DNA from 3 places in the Luteimonas sp. A537 genome. Region 3 is predicted to be linked to each of the others. Evidence: predicted binding sites of a transcription regulator. Region 3 holds the regulator's gene; each other region holds the start of a gene.
The links. The regulator HrcA, encoded in region 3, represses chaperone genes, less so after heat shock. The targets are predictions, from matches to a motif close to TTNGCACTCNNNNNNNNNGAGTGCNAA.
Positions count from the first base shown of each region.

Region 1: a site for HrcA is predicted at 2,737-2,763, ahead of rpoH (RNA polymerase sigma factor RpoH). Genes of this name have one in related genera too.
Region 2: a site for HrcA is predicted at 2,004-2,030, ahead of groES (co-chaperone GroES). Genes of this name have one in related genera too.

Region 1 covers NZ_JBSVRH010000003.1:274,407-278,706, reverse strand. The annotation lists gene ACW7GZ_RS08870 (NYN domain-containing protein) at 1-773, opposite strand, end outside; gene zupT (zinc transporter ZupT) at 938-1,747, shown strand; gene rpoH (RNA polymerase sigma factor RpoH) at 1,848-2,726, opposite strand; gene ACW7GZ_RS08855 (hypothetical protein) at 2,906-3,427, opposite strand; gene ACW7GZ_RS08850 (hypothetical protein) at 3,455-3,973, opposite strand; gene ACW7GZ_RS08845 (hypothetical protein) at 4,011-4,300, opposite strand, start outside.
Region 2 covers NZ_JBSVRH010000001.1:621,547-625,846, reverse strand. The annotation lists partial or broken gene ACW7GZ_RS02900 (endonuclease) at 1-1,256, opposite strand, end outside; gene ACW7GZ_RS02895 (hypothetical protein) at 1,409-1,909, shown strand; gene groES (co-chaperone GroES) at 2,088-2,375, shown strand; gene groL (chaperonin GroEL) at 2,433-4,073, shown strand; gene ACW7GZ_RS02880 (hypothetical protein) at 4,160-4,300, shown strand, end outside.
Region 3 covers NZ_JBSVRH010000002.1:66,388-70,687, reverse strand. The annotation lists gene ACW7GZ_RS04255 (outer membrane protein assembly factor BamE) at 1-121, opposite strand, end outside; gene fur (ferric iron uptake transcriptional regulator) at 225-629, shown strand; gene recN (DNA repair protein RecN) at 639-2,318, opposite strand; gene hrcA (heat-inducible transcriptional repressor HrcA) at 2,423-3,514, shown strand; gene grpE (nucleotide exchange factor GrpE) at 3,511-4,017, shown strand; gene dnaK (molecular chaperone DnaK) at 4,146-4,300, shown strand, end outside.

The sequences.
Region 1 (4,300 bases), on a different contig from region 3:
GCCTTCGCGGCGCTTACTTCCGCGGGGGCTTTGGACGACTGCTTGCGGACGGCGCCGCGGGCACTGGGATTGCGCACCTCGATCACCGGTCCCTGGCGACGCAGCTCGAACAGGCCGATCGCTTCGATCAGGTCGCTCAGCTTCCGATAGCCGTGGTTGCGCGAATCGAACGAGCCCTGGTTGCCAACGTGGCTGCCGACCGCGCCCAGCTTCGACCAGCCATCTTCGCCCTGGGTGGCGTCGACCGCGCCGCGCAGCAGGCGCACCAGGTCAGCGTCGTGCTGCAGCTGCGCCGGCGAAGGCGCCTGGCGAGCGTCGCCGTTGTCTTCGTCGGGCTCGCCGAGCTTCTCCAGGTACAGGAAGGTCGAGCAGGCACGCACGAACGGCTCCGGCGTCTTCTCCTGGCCGAAGCCGTACACCGCCACGCCGTCGTTGCGCAGGCGCATCACCAGCGGAGTGAAGTCCGCATCCGACGACACGATGGCGAAGCCGTCGAGGTTGCGCGCGTACAGCAGGTCCATGGCATCGATCACCATCGCCATGTCGGACGCGTTCTTGCCGCTGGTATAGGCGAACTGCTGGATCGGGCGGATGGCCCAGGTGTGCAGGCACTTCTCCCAGCCCACCAGGTGCTGGCTTTTCCAGTTGCCGTAGGCGCGGCGCACGTTGGCCACGCCGTGGCGTGCGATCTCGGCGAGGATCACTTCGATCTTCGAGGCCGGCGCGTTGTCGGCGTCGATCAACAGTGCGATGCGCTTTTCCCGGTCGGACATGCGGGGACCCTCGACAGGCGCCGGTGCGGCGCGATGCGCGCACAATAGCAACCGGCGCACCGCCCTTCCCGCGTCCGCGGCCTTTCGACTACCTTGGCGTGCTCGCCACGCCACCGCCGGCCGCTTTGGCCTCGCTGCAATCGACCAGGCAGGAGCCTCCACGCATGATCGAAGTCGCCCCCGCCAACCTGCTCGTCGCGCTGGCGGTGACCACCGCGGCGGGCCTTGCCACCGGCGTCGGCGGCTTGCTGGTGTTCGCCCAGGCACGGCCCAATGCGCGCCTGCTCGCCTTCGGCCTGGCCTTCGCCGGCGGCGCGATGGTCTACGTGTCGCTGTCGGAGATCCTCAACAAGTCGATCGACGCCTTCAGCCAGGGCTATGGCGAGCGCCTGGGTTTCAGTTTCGGCACGATGGCCTTCCTGTGCGGCGTCGGCCTGATCATGCTGGTCGACCGCCTGGTGCCGAACCCGCACGAGCGGCTGGAAGCCGACGACCCCTTCTTCCGCGAGCACAACGCCGCCTACATCAAGCGCGTCGGCCTGCTGACCGCGCTGGCGATCACCGTGCACAACTTCCCCGAGGGCCTGGCGACCTTCTTCGCCACCCTGGAGAATCCCGGCGTGGGCATGCCGCTGGCCTTCGCCATCGCCATCCACAACGTGCCCGAGGGCATCGCGATCGCGGTGCCGGTGTACTTCGCCACCAATAGCAAGGCCTATGCCTTCGGCGCCTGCCTGCTCTCGGGCCTGGCCGAGCCGCTGGGCGCGATCATCGGCTATGCGCTGCTGCGGCCCTGGCTATCCGACGCGGTGTTCGGCAGCGTGTTCGGCGTCATCGCCGGGGTAATGGTGTTCCTGGCGCTGGACGAACTGCTGCCGGCGGCGAAGCGCTACTCGAAGGGCCACGAGACCGTGTATGGGCTGGTCAGCGGCATGGCCGTGCTGGCGATCAGCCTGGTGCTGTTCAAGTGGTGAGCACGGCGCCGGCGACTGCCTGACCCGGCGTCCGGCACGCGGCGCAATCACGAAAAAGCCCGGCCTGGGCCGGGCTTTCGACGAGCGATCCGCGCTGCGATCAGGCCGCGAACAGCGCCTTCATCTTCTTCAGCGCGTTGGCCTCGACCTGGCGGATGCGTTCGGCGGAGACGCCGTATTCGTCGGCCAGTTCCTGCAGGGTGACCTTGTTGTCCGCGTCCAGCCAGCGACGCTTGACGATGTCGCGCGAGCGCGCGTCCAGCCGCGACATGCCCTCGCGCAGCAGCTCGAGCTGGCTGGATTCGCTGTCCTCGCGCTCGTAGGCCTGCGAAGGATCCTCGTCGCGCGACATCAGGTAGGCGGCCGGCGCCGGCGGCGCGCGCTCGTCGTCCTCGTCGGCGGACATGTCGAAGCCGATGTCACGCCCGGACAGGCGCGACTCCATCTCCAGCACCTCGCGCTCGGACACGTTGAGGTCCTTGGCCACCGCGCTGACCTCGGCGGCGTTGAGCCAGCCCAGGCGCTTCTTGCTGCGGCGCAGGTTGAAGAACAGCTTGCGCTGCGCCTTGGTCGTGGCGACCTTGACGATGCGCCAGTTCTTGATGATGTACTCGTGCATCTCGGCGCGGATCCAGTGCACCGCGAACGAAACCAGGCGCACGCCGACGTCGGGGTCGAAGCGCTTCACCGCCTTCATCAGGCCGATGTTGCCCTCCTGGATCAGGTCGCCCAGCGGCAGGCCGTAGCCGTTGTAGCCGCGGGCCACGTGGACCACGAAGCGCAGGTGCGACATCACCAGGTCACGGGCGGCACCGAGGTCCTCTTCGTCGTGGAAGCGGCGGGCAAGCGCCTGCTCGTCCTCCACCGAGAGGATCGGGATCTGGTGCACGGCGCCGATATACGCGTCCAGCGAGCCGAGCGCGCTGGGGATCGGCAGGTTGTTGGGAACGAGCGGATAGCTGGGGGCGGTTGCGGTCATGGCGACGATTTTAACAGTGGCCCGTTAAGACTGCTGAGCGATGAGAAAGTTCATTCATCCTACAGATAGAACAATGGCCGCGGAAAATCACGGCTCGCCGCATAAAAAAGGCGAATTGAGACCGCCGGGCGGCCGCGGGAGCGCGCCCCGGCCCCGTGCGGCCAAGGGCGCGCGCACCATCAAAGGCCTCCGGCGGCATCCACCTCCCTGTACATGATGGTGCTCAGGTCGACGCGGGGCGGCAAGTTGCAGCTGAAGTTCAAGGTCCCGCTGGCCGCGCCCTTGTCGACGCCGTTCCACGTCAGCCAGGCGCTCCCGGCGGCCGGCACCACGATGCTGCCGGCGGTGTACGTCAGGGCGTCGGGGGTCCCGGCCACCAGCTGGCATTCGACCGTGACCGGCACCGCGCCTCCGATCATGGCAAAGCGCGCGCTCACCGACGCACCGCCGGGAGGCGCCGCGGAATCGGCGGGCAGCGAGCACGACACGAAGACCGACGCGCCGCCCTCGTTGTTGATGCCGATCGGGCGCTTGCGAAGGGTGGTGTCGAAGACCGGCAGCGGCGCCTCGCACACCGCGGTGGCGCTGACGCGCTGCACGCGCTCGGTGGCGGCGCTGGCTGCAGACGCGTGCAGCACCACGAAAAGCGCCAGGGCGCAGCTGGCGGCGGCGGACATGCGGCAATGGAAGGACATGGTCATGAATCGGTTCTCCATGGGTGGGACGGCTCAGAGCCGGCCCGAGGTGTCGGTCTGGGTGTAGCTGACGGTTTCCATGGCCACGCCGACGGGCAGGTGGCAGTTGAAGGAATAGGTCCCCGAGCCGCTCCACTTGTTGATCTGCTGCCAGGCGACGGTGGCGCGGCCACCGGCGGGGATCGCCTGCTCCGCGGTCACGTAGAACACCTGCGCGTCGCGCGTCCCGGACACCATGGTGCAGCTGACGCTGGCGGCGTTGCCGCTGCTCTTGAACGTGACCTGCACGGCGCCGGTATTGGACTGGCCGTAGTCGTCGGTGGCCAGCGTGCAGGAGACGAAGACCGGCTGGGCGCCCTGGTTCTGGACCGCGACCGGCCGCCGGCGCAGGTTGACGTTGAAGTGCGGCAGCGGCGCATCGCAGATGCCGGTGGCCGACACATTGATGGTGCGCGTGGTCGCGGCGGACGCGTCGAAGGGCTGCAGGAGGAGGGATGCGAACACGCACAGGCCGGCCGAAGCCAGGGCGCGTGGAATGCGGCGATCGAACATGGATGTGCTCCGGGATGCGGGAAGAAGAATGGACATGTCAGATGCCGCCGGCGCTGTCGTATTCGCGGGCGTAGACATTGGTCAGCTGGATCCCCGGTGCCAGCGAACACATGAAGGCGAACAGGCCGTCCGCGCTCTGCTTGTCGAGGCTGCTCCAGGTGAACCAGTTCCTGCTGCCCGGCGCGATCGAGCGCGACCGCACGTCGTACACCGGCAGCTCGGCGGTACCGGTGACCAGGGTGCAGTTCACGGTGGCACTTGCCGCCGCCGTGGACGCGAAATGGATCTCGACCCAGGCCTCCCCGACGTCGCCCACCGGATCGCTCG
Region 2 (4,300 bases), on a different contig from region 3:
AGGTAGAGCATGTGGGCGTCGGTGTACGGCGAGTGCGGAAGGCCCAGGTTGCCTTCCCGGCTCGGGAAGCCGAGCGAGTTCGGCCAGGTGTGCTCACGGTTGTATTTGTTGCTGCCGCCGCTGCCCGCGCGGTCGGAGCCCTTGGTATAGCTGCGGTTGCGATAGACGTCGAGGATCTTGCCGGGATCGTTGGGATCCTCGTCGGCGATCTCGAGGATCGTCCAGGTGGTGATGCCGCCGCCGCTGTAGGGATAAGCGACATGGCCGCGGATGGTTTCGTGCAGCGAGCAGCGCAGCTGGTCCGGGCTGGAATCGTTGACCAGGCCGTAGTAGTCGTCGCTACCGCCGCCGCCGCCGCCGTCGCCCGCACTCTTCACGTGGAAGTCGATGACGGTGTCGGCTTCAGGCGCAGCGTCATCGAGATCGAGGATGAAACCGGCGTCGACCCGCAGCGAACAGGCCTGGCCCGGCACCAGCGGAGTCGAAGGCGTCAGGGTGAAGCTGGTCGCCTGCGCCACGTGATCGAGCGTGGGGGCGCGATGGCGGATCGGGCCTTCGCAGGCCAGGGTGAACGCGCCGGACTGGGCGACCACCGGCTCGCTGAAGGTGACCGTGAGCTCGGCCGCGTACGGGAAGCTGCTGGAACCCTGCGTCGGGAAGGTCTCGACTACCCGCGGCGCGGCATTGCCGGGTTCGCCGAAGGACTGGTCGTTGTTGCATGCGCCGAAGGTCTCGCTGGCGGCTTCTGCCCAGGTGAAGTCGGCGTAGACATTGCCGGTGCCGCCGAGCTGCAGCGAATGGCCGATCGGCGTGCTGTTGGGCTGCATGACGCCGATGTCGGTGCTGCTCATGCCGGCGGCGGGGCCGTTGCTGGCCGTCATCACGCCTTCGTAGCTCAGGAACTGGACCACGTTGCCCTGCGGGTCGACCAGGGCGATGCCGTCGGGCGCGCCGTTCTGCAGGCCGTTCTCGGGGTAGTTCACCGTGGCGAAGCGGACCTTGCCGCCGCAGGCCGAGAGGTTGCCCTCGGGCAGGGTGTCGGTGTCGTACGTGGAGCCGTTGCTGCCGTTGTAGAGCACCAGCTGGTAGCCGGCCAGGCTCTCGCCGGCGCTGCCGACCACTTCGATCGCCTCGCCGACGTCGGTGTCGAGGTTGTCGTAGTGGATTTCGTTGATGAAGACTTCGGCCTGGGCCGGAAGCGTGGCGGCAACGGCCAGCGCGATTGCGTAGCAGAGCCGGGAACTGACTAGGCGCATCTGGTAACTCCCCTTTGTGGACCATGCAATCTAACTGTCAAATATGACGGCCGCCAGACAGGGACACACCATCCCGTCCACCTGCACGCCAGCGCGACGCGGCAAAAGTATTCTTGCGGGGCGAATCCTCCCCCGTTCATCCAGGTCCTCACATGCCCGTTGCAACCCGCCCCGCCGTACTCCGCGCCGGACTGACCGCAGTCCTGTTCGCGCTCGCGCTGCCTGCCTTTGCCGCGACCGGCATCGAGGTCGCCGCCGGCGGCTCCAAGACCACCGAGCGCGAGTTCACCAAGGTGGCCTCGGTCGCCTGGCTCCCGGAGCTGCGGGAGCTGGACAACGCGGTGCTGCGGGGCGAGGTCGGCGCCATCCACGTCGACGGCCGCGGCCAGGTGCGCGGCCGCGACCTGTCCGACAACGTCCTGGTCGGCTACGTCGGCCTGCGCTACGAGCGCACCGACAATGGCCTCACGCTTGGCGCCGGCGTCGGCGCCCAGTCGGGCGAGACGGACGCGCTTTCCGGCGATCCGCAGTTCGTGACCACCGCCGGCTGGCGCTGGGACCGCTTTTCGCTGCTGCTGCGCCATATCTCCAACGCCAGCCTGCACTCGCCCAACAACGGCGAGACCATGGTTGTCGGCGCCTGGCGCTTCTGAGCCGTGCCTTAATTTCGCCGGGACCCTTGAACCCCGCCAACGCCCCCCCATCTTGCGGACATCCCGGCACTGCCGGGTTTTCGCGGCGCGCGTTTTGGCACTCGGCAGGGCCGACTGCTAGACTCCGCGACCGATTCGTATTTTTGTCAAATAAAATCAATCACTTGTGAGGATTGTCATGAACCTGAAGCCGCTTTATGACCGCGTAGTGGTCAAGCCGATCGAAGCCGACGAAGTCTCCGCCGGCGGCATCGTCATCCCCGACAATGCCAAGGAAAAGCCCACCAAGGGCGAAGTGATCGCCGTCGGCGAGGGCAAGGCCCTGGACAACGGCAGCCTGCGCGCGCCGAAGGTCAAGGTCGGCGACAAGGTCATCTACGGCCAGTACTCGGGCTCGGCGTACAAGCACGAAGGCACCGAATACAAGATCGTGCGCGAGGACGACATCCTCGCCATCGTCGGCTGAGCGCGCGCCAGGCGCATCGCAACCCCCATTCCCTGATCCAGCTCCGAGGAAACAACAATGTCTGCGAAGGAAATCCGCTTCGGCGAAGACGCGCGCGCCAAGATGGTGCGTGGCGTCAATGTGCTCGCCAATGCCGTCAAGGCAACGCTTGGCCCCAAGGGCCGCAACGTCGTGCTCGACAAGAGCTTCGGCGCGCCCACGATCACCAAGGACGGCGTGTCCGTCGCCAAGGAGATCGAGCTGGCCGACAAGTTCGAGAACATGGGCGCGCAGATGGTGAAGGAAGTCGCCTCGCGCACCTCCGACGACGCCGGTGACGGCACCACCACCGCGACCGTGCTGGCCCAGGCCTTCATCCGCGAGGGCATGAAGGCGGTCGCCGCCGGCATGAACCCGATGGACCTCAAGCGCGGCATCGACCAGGCGGTCAAGGCCGCCGTGGAAGAGCTGAAGAGCATCAGCAAGCCGTCGTCGACCTCGAAGGAAATCGCCCAGGTCGGCACCATCTCCGCCAACTCCGACGCCAACATCGGCGACCTGATCGCCCAGGCGATGGACAAGGTCGGCAAGGAAGGCGTGATCACGGTTGAAGAGGGTTCGGGCCTGGACAACGAGCTCGACGTGGTCGAGGGCATGCAGTTCGACCGCGGCTACCTGTCGCCGTACTTCATCAACAACCAGCAGTCGATGTCGGCCGAGCTGGATGATCCCTTCATCCTGCTGCACGACAAGAAGATCTCGAACGTGCGCGACCTGCTGCCCGTCCTCGAGGGCGTGGCCAAGTCGGGCAAGCCGCTGCTGATCGTCGCCGAGGAAGTCGAGGGCGAGGCCCTGGCGACCCTGGTGGTGAACACCATCCGCGGCATCGTGAAGGTCGTGGCCGTCAAGGCCCCGGGCTTCGGCGACCGTCGCAAGGCGATGCTGGAAGACATGGCCATCCTCACCGGCGGCACCGTGATCAGCGAGGAAGTCGGCCTGTCGCTCGAGAAGGCGACCATCAACGACCTCGGCCGCGCCAAGAAGATCCAGGTCACCAAGGAAAACACCACGATCATCGACGGCGCGGGCGAAGGCTCGGGCATCGAAGGCCGCATCAAGCAGATCAAGGCGCAGATCGAAGAGACCTCTTCGGACTACGACCGCGAGAAGCTGCAGGAGCGCGTGGCCAAGCTGGCCGGTGGCGTTGCGGTGATCAAGGTCGGTGCCTCGACCGAGATCGAGATGAAGGAAAAGAAGGCCCGCGTCGAAGACGCCCTGCACGCCACGCGTGCGGCGGTGGAAGAGGGCGTGGTCCCGGGCGGCGGCGTCGCGCTGCTGCGCGCCAAGACCGCGGTCGAGGCCCTGAAGGGTGCCAACGAAGACCAGAACCACGGCATCCAGATCGCCCTGCGCGCGATGGAAGCCCCGCTGCGCGAGATCGTGACCAACGCCGGCGAAGAGCCGTCGGTCATCGTCAACAAGGTCAAGGACGGCAGCGGCAACTTCGGCTACAACGCCGCCAACGGCGAGTTCGGCGACATGATCGAGTTCGGCATCCTGGACCCGACCAAGGTCACTCGCACCGCGCTGCAGAACGCGGCGTCGATCGCCGGGCTGATGATCACCACCGAAGCGATGGTGGCCGAGCTGCCGAAGAAGGACGAGCCGGCGATGCCGGGCGGTGGCGACATGGGCGGCATGGGCGGCATGGGCTTCTGATCCACGCCCTATCGCTGTACTGCTTCACGAAGAACCCCGCCGCGAGGCGGGGTTCTTTTTTATCGAACTTCCCGGGGAGTCCATGGATGAACAAGGGCAAACGCCGGCTGCGGCGCGCGGGCTGGATCCTGCTGGGCACCTGGCTGGTCTATCTCGCCGCGGGCAACGCTTTTCTCAACGTCGATGCGGCGCAGTCGCTGTTGAATCGGAAGCCGGAAAAGTTTCAG
Region 3 (4,300 bases):
CCTGCAGCTGGGCGACGTTGCCGGGCTGGACCAGGCTGCCCTGGTAGACGGGTTGCTTGTATACGAAGCTGCAGCCGGCGCAGAGGCACGCGGCAAGGACGGGGACGATCAGGTTGCGCATCGGTGGCCAGGTCGGGACGGACATGGGGCGATGATACACTCGCCGCGCCGCCGCGACCGGTCCACGGCAGCTGGCGCTGCAATCGCCAATGAACGGGAATCGCATGGAAACCAACGAGCTGCGCAAGGCCGGACTGAAGGTCACGCATCCGCGCATGCGCATCCTCCAGCTGCTCGAGCAGAAGACCTCGCACCACCACATGTCCGCCGAGGACATCTACCGCCAGCTGCTGGACGGCGGCGACGAGATCGGCCTGGCCACCGTCTACCGCGTGCTCACCCAGTTCGAAGCGGCGGGCCTGGTGCTCAAGCACAACTTCGAGGGCGGCACCGCGGTCTACGAGATCGACCGCGGCGGCCATCACGACCACATGGTCGATGTCGACAGCGGCAAGATCATCGAGTTCGAGAGCCCGGAGATCGAAGCCTTGCAGCACGAGGTTGCCGACAAGTACGGCTACATCCTGGAAGAGCACTCGCTGGTGCTCTACGTGCGCAAGAAGCGCTGAGCCGGGCGGTCAGCCGGCGGTGGGTTCCCCGGCCTCGCGCAGCAGGCGCCTGGCCGCCGCCCGCGCCTCGCGGCTGACCTCGATCCCGCCGAGCATCCGCGCCAGCTCTTCCTGGCGGCCGGCGTCGTCGAGCAGGCGCACGGCGCTCTGGGTCATGCCCTCGCTTTCAGCCTTGCTGACCCGGTAATGGGCGTGGCCCTGGGCCGCGACCTGGGGCAGGTGGGTCACGCAGAGCACCTGGCGACGGCTGCCGAGGTCGCGCAGCTTGCGCCCCACGATCCCGGCCACGCCGCCGCCGATGCCCGAGTCCACCTCGTCGAAGACCATGGTCTGGACCGCGTCCAGGCCCAGGGCCGCGACCTCGATGGCCAGCGAGATGCGCGACAGTTCGCCGCCCGACGCCACCTTGCGCAGCGGCCGTGGCGGCTGTCCGGCGTTGGCGGTGACCAGGAATTCGACGCGCTCGGCGCCCTGCGCATCCGGCGCGTCGCCGGACGTGGGTTCCAGTGCCACCTCGAAGCGCCCGCCGCCCATGCCCAACTCGCCGATCAGCGTGGTGGTCGCCTTGCCCAGTGCGGTTGCGGCCTTCGCGCGGGCCTTGCCCAGGCGCGCGGCGGCGCTGCGCCATGCGCCGGCGGCCGTCCCGATCTCGCCTTCCAGCCCGGCCAGCCGCTTCGCCGAGCCGGCAAGCGACTCCAGCTCCGCCGCCAGCGCGTCGCGGTGCGCGGCCAGCTCCTCCGGCGGCACGCGGTGCTTGCGCGAGAGCTCGTGCAGGCGCGAGAGGCGGTGTTCCTGCGTTTGCAGATGGTCGGGATCGATGTCGAGATCGGCACGGACACGATCCAGCAGCACCGCGGCCTCGTCGAGCTGGATGGCGGCGCCCTCGAGCATGGCGTCCACTTCGCCCAGGCGTGGTTCGTGCACCTGCATCCGCGCAAGCAGGCCACGCAGCTGCTGGACTACGGTCGGCAGCGCCCCGGCGTCACCGCCCAGGCGCTCGAGCGCGGTATCGCAGGCCTCGACCAGCTCGGTGGCGTGGGCCTGGCGCCGGTGCGCGGCCACCAGCTCTTCGATGGCGTCGGGTTCGAGCACCTCGCGCTCGAGCTCGGCGTGCTGGTGCTCGAGGAAGTCGATGCGGTCGGAGACGTCGCCGGCCGCGCTGAGCCGTGCGCGCTCCTGCAGCAGCGACGACCAGGCATGCGTCGCCGTGGCCACCGCGGCCAGTTCGGCCTCGTGGCGCCCGAAGGCGTCGAGCAGGGCCAGCTGGCTGCTGCGCGACAGCAGTGCCTGGTGTTCGTGCTGGCCGTGGATCTCGACCAGCAGCGCCGCCAGCGCGCCCAGCTGCGACAGCGTGGCCGGGCGGCCGTTGACCCACGCCCGCGAGCCGCCGTCGGCGCGAAGGGTGCGCCGCAGCTGGCAGGCCTGGCCGTCGTCGAACTCCTGTTCGCGCAGCCAGTCCAGCGCCAGCGGCGAGTCGCCGAGGTCGAATTCGGCGTCGAGCTCGGCGCGCTTGGCGCCGTGGCGGACCATGCCGGCGTCGGCGCGCAGCCCGGACAGGAAGCCGAGCGCATCGACGATGAGCGACTTGCCGGCGCCGGTTTCGCCCGAAACGACGGTCAGCCCCGGCCCGAATTCGAGTTCGGTGGCGGAGACAACGGCGAAATCCTTGATCGACAGTCGCTTGAGCATGGTGCGCGGATTGTGCCGTGGAGACGCGCAGCCTGTCATCGTCGATCTTGCCGATTGTGAGCCCGCGGCTTGCGACAAGTGCCCTTCGGACGTATACCCGCGGCATGTCCCGACGCCGTTCCGATCCCCTCGACCCGCGCGCGCGCCAGCTGTTGCGCACCCTGATCGCGCGCCATATCCGCGACGGCGAGCCGGTCGGTTCGCAGACCCTGGTCCGCCACGCCGGTCTCGACGTCAGCGCGGCGACGGTGCGCAACATCCTGTCCGACCTGGAGGAAGTGGGCCTGCTGTCGGCGCCGCACACCTCGGCCGGGCGCGTGCCCACGGCCCGCGGCTACCGCGTGTTCGTCGACTCGCTGCTCCAGCTCAGTCCGCTGGAGGAGGAGGAATTCATGCGCATGCGCGGCAGCCTGGCGACCAGCGCCGGCACCCAGACGCTGCTGGGCAGCGCCTCGGAGCTGGTTTCGGCGATGACCCGCTTCGTCGGCGTGGTCAGCGTGCCCGGGCGCGAGCAGTTCGCATTCCGCCAGATCGACTTCGTGCCGCTGGACGGGCAGCGGGTGATGGCGATCGTGGTGTTCGCCGATCACGAGGTCCAGAACCGGATCGTCCACACCCGGCGCCCCTACGACGCCGCCGAGCTGGAGCGGGTGGCCAACTACCTCAATGCCCACTTTGCCGGCCAGCCGCTGGCGCGGATCCGCGCGGCGCTGGTCGAAGAGCTGCGCAGCGCGCGCAGCGAGATGGAAGGCCTGCTGCGCGCCACCACCGACCTTGCCGAACAGGTGCTGGTACCGGGGGGCGACGACATGGTTGTTGCCGGACAGGCGCGCCTGCTGGGGGTCCAGGACCTCGCCGACCTTGACCGCCTGCGCGGCCTGTTCGATGCGTTCGCGGAGAAGCGCGAGATCCTGCAGCTGCTCGAGCGCACGGTGAAGGCCCAGGGCGTACGCGTGTTCTTCGGCGAGGAAACCGGGGTCGCGCCGCTGGCCGGGATGTCGCTGGTGACCGCGCCCTATGGCGCCGGAGGTCGCGTCCTGGGGGTGTTGGGGGTGATCGGCCCCACGCGGATGGCCTATGAGCGGGTGATCCCGGTGGTGCAGGCGACCGCCGAGGTCCTCGGCGCCGCCTTGAATCCCGACGCGGCATCCCCACTCAGTGCGGACCGAGACACTCCGGACCCAGGACAGCGATGACCACCGAACAGACGCCCGACCACGCCGCCGAGGCGCCCGCAGACGACCTTCCGCTGGAAGACGTGATCGAAACCCTCCGCGCCGAGCTGGAGCAGGTGCGCGCGCAGTCGCTGGTCGACCGCGCCGACCTCGAGAACCAGCGCCGGCGCATGGAGCGCGATGTCCAGAACGCCTGCCGCTTCGCCAACAAGCAGATCCTCGGCGACCTGCTGCCGGTGTTCGACAGCCTGGACGCGGCGCTGGTCGCCGGGGCCGCCGGCCCGCTGCACGACGGCGTCGAGCTGACCCTGCGCGAGCTGCGCCGGGTGGCCGGCAACCACGGCCTGTTCGAGATCGCGCCTGCCGCCGGGGAGGGCTTCAATCCCGACCTGCACCAGGCGATGAGCGTGGTGGACGCCCCCGGCGTCGACGCCGGCGCCGTGGCACAGCTGTTCCAGAAGGGCTACCGCCTCAACGAGCAGCTGCTGCGCCCGGCCCTGGTCGCGGTGTCGAACACCGATTGAGCGTCGATTGGACCACCGCCGGTTGATTCCGGCTGCCGCTGGCGCTTGAAGGCGTCGCGGCCAATCCCCAGATAGCAGTCATCGGCGGCATCGCCGCCCCCCGAATCCAGACACAGAGGCATATTCCCATGGCAAAGATCATCGGCATCGATCTCGGCACGACCAATTCGTGCGTGGCGATCATGGACGGCGGCAAGGCCCGCGTCATCGAAAACAGCGAAGGCGATCGCACGACCCCCTCGGTCGTCGCCTACACCAAGGACGGCGAAGTGCTGGTCGGCGC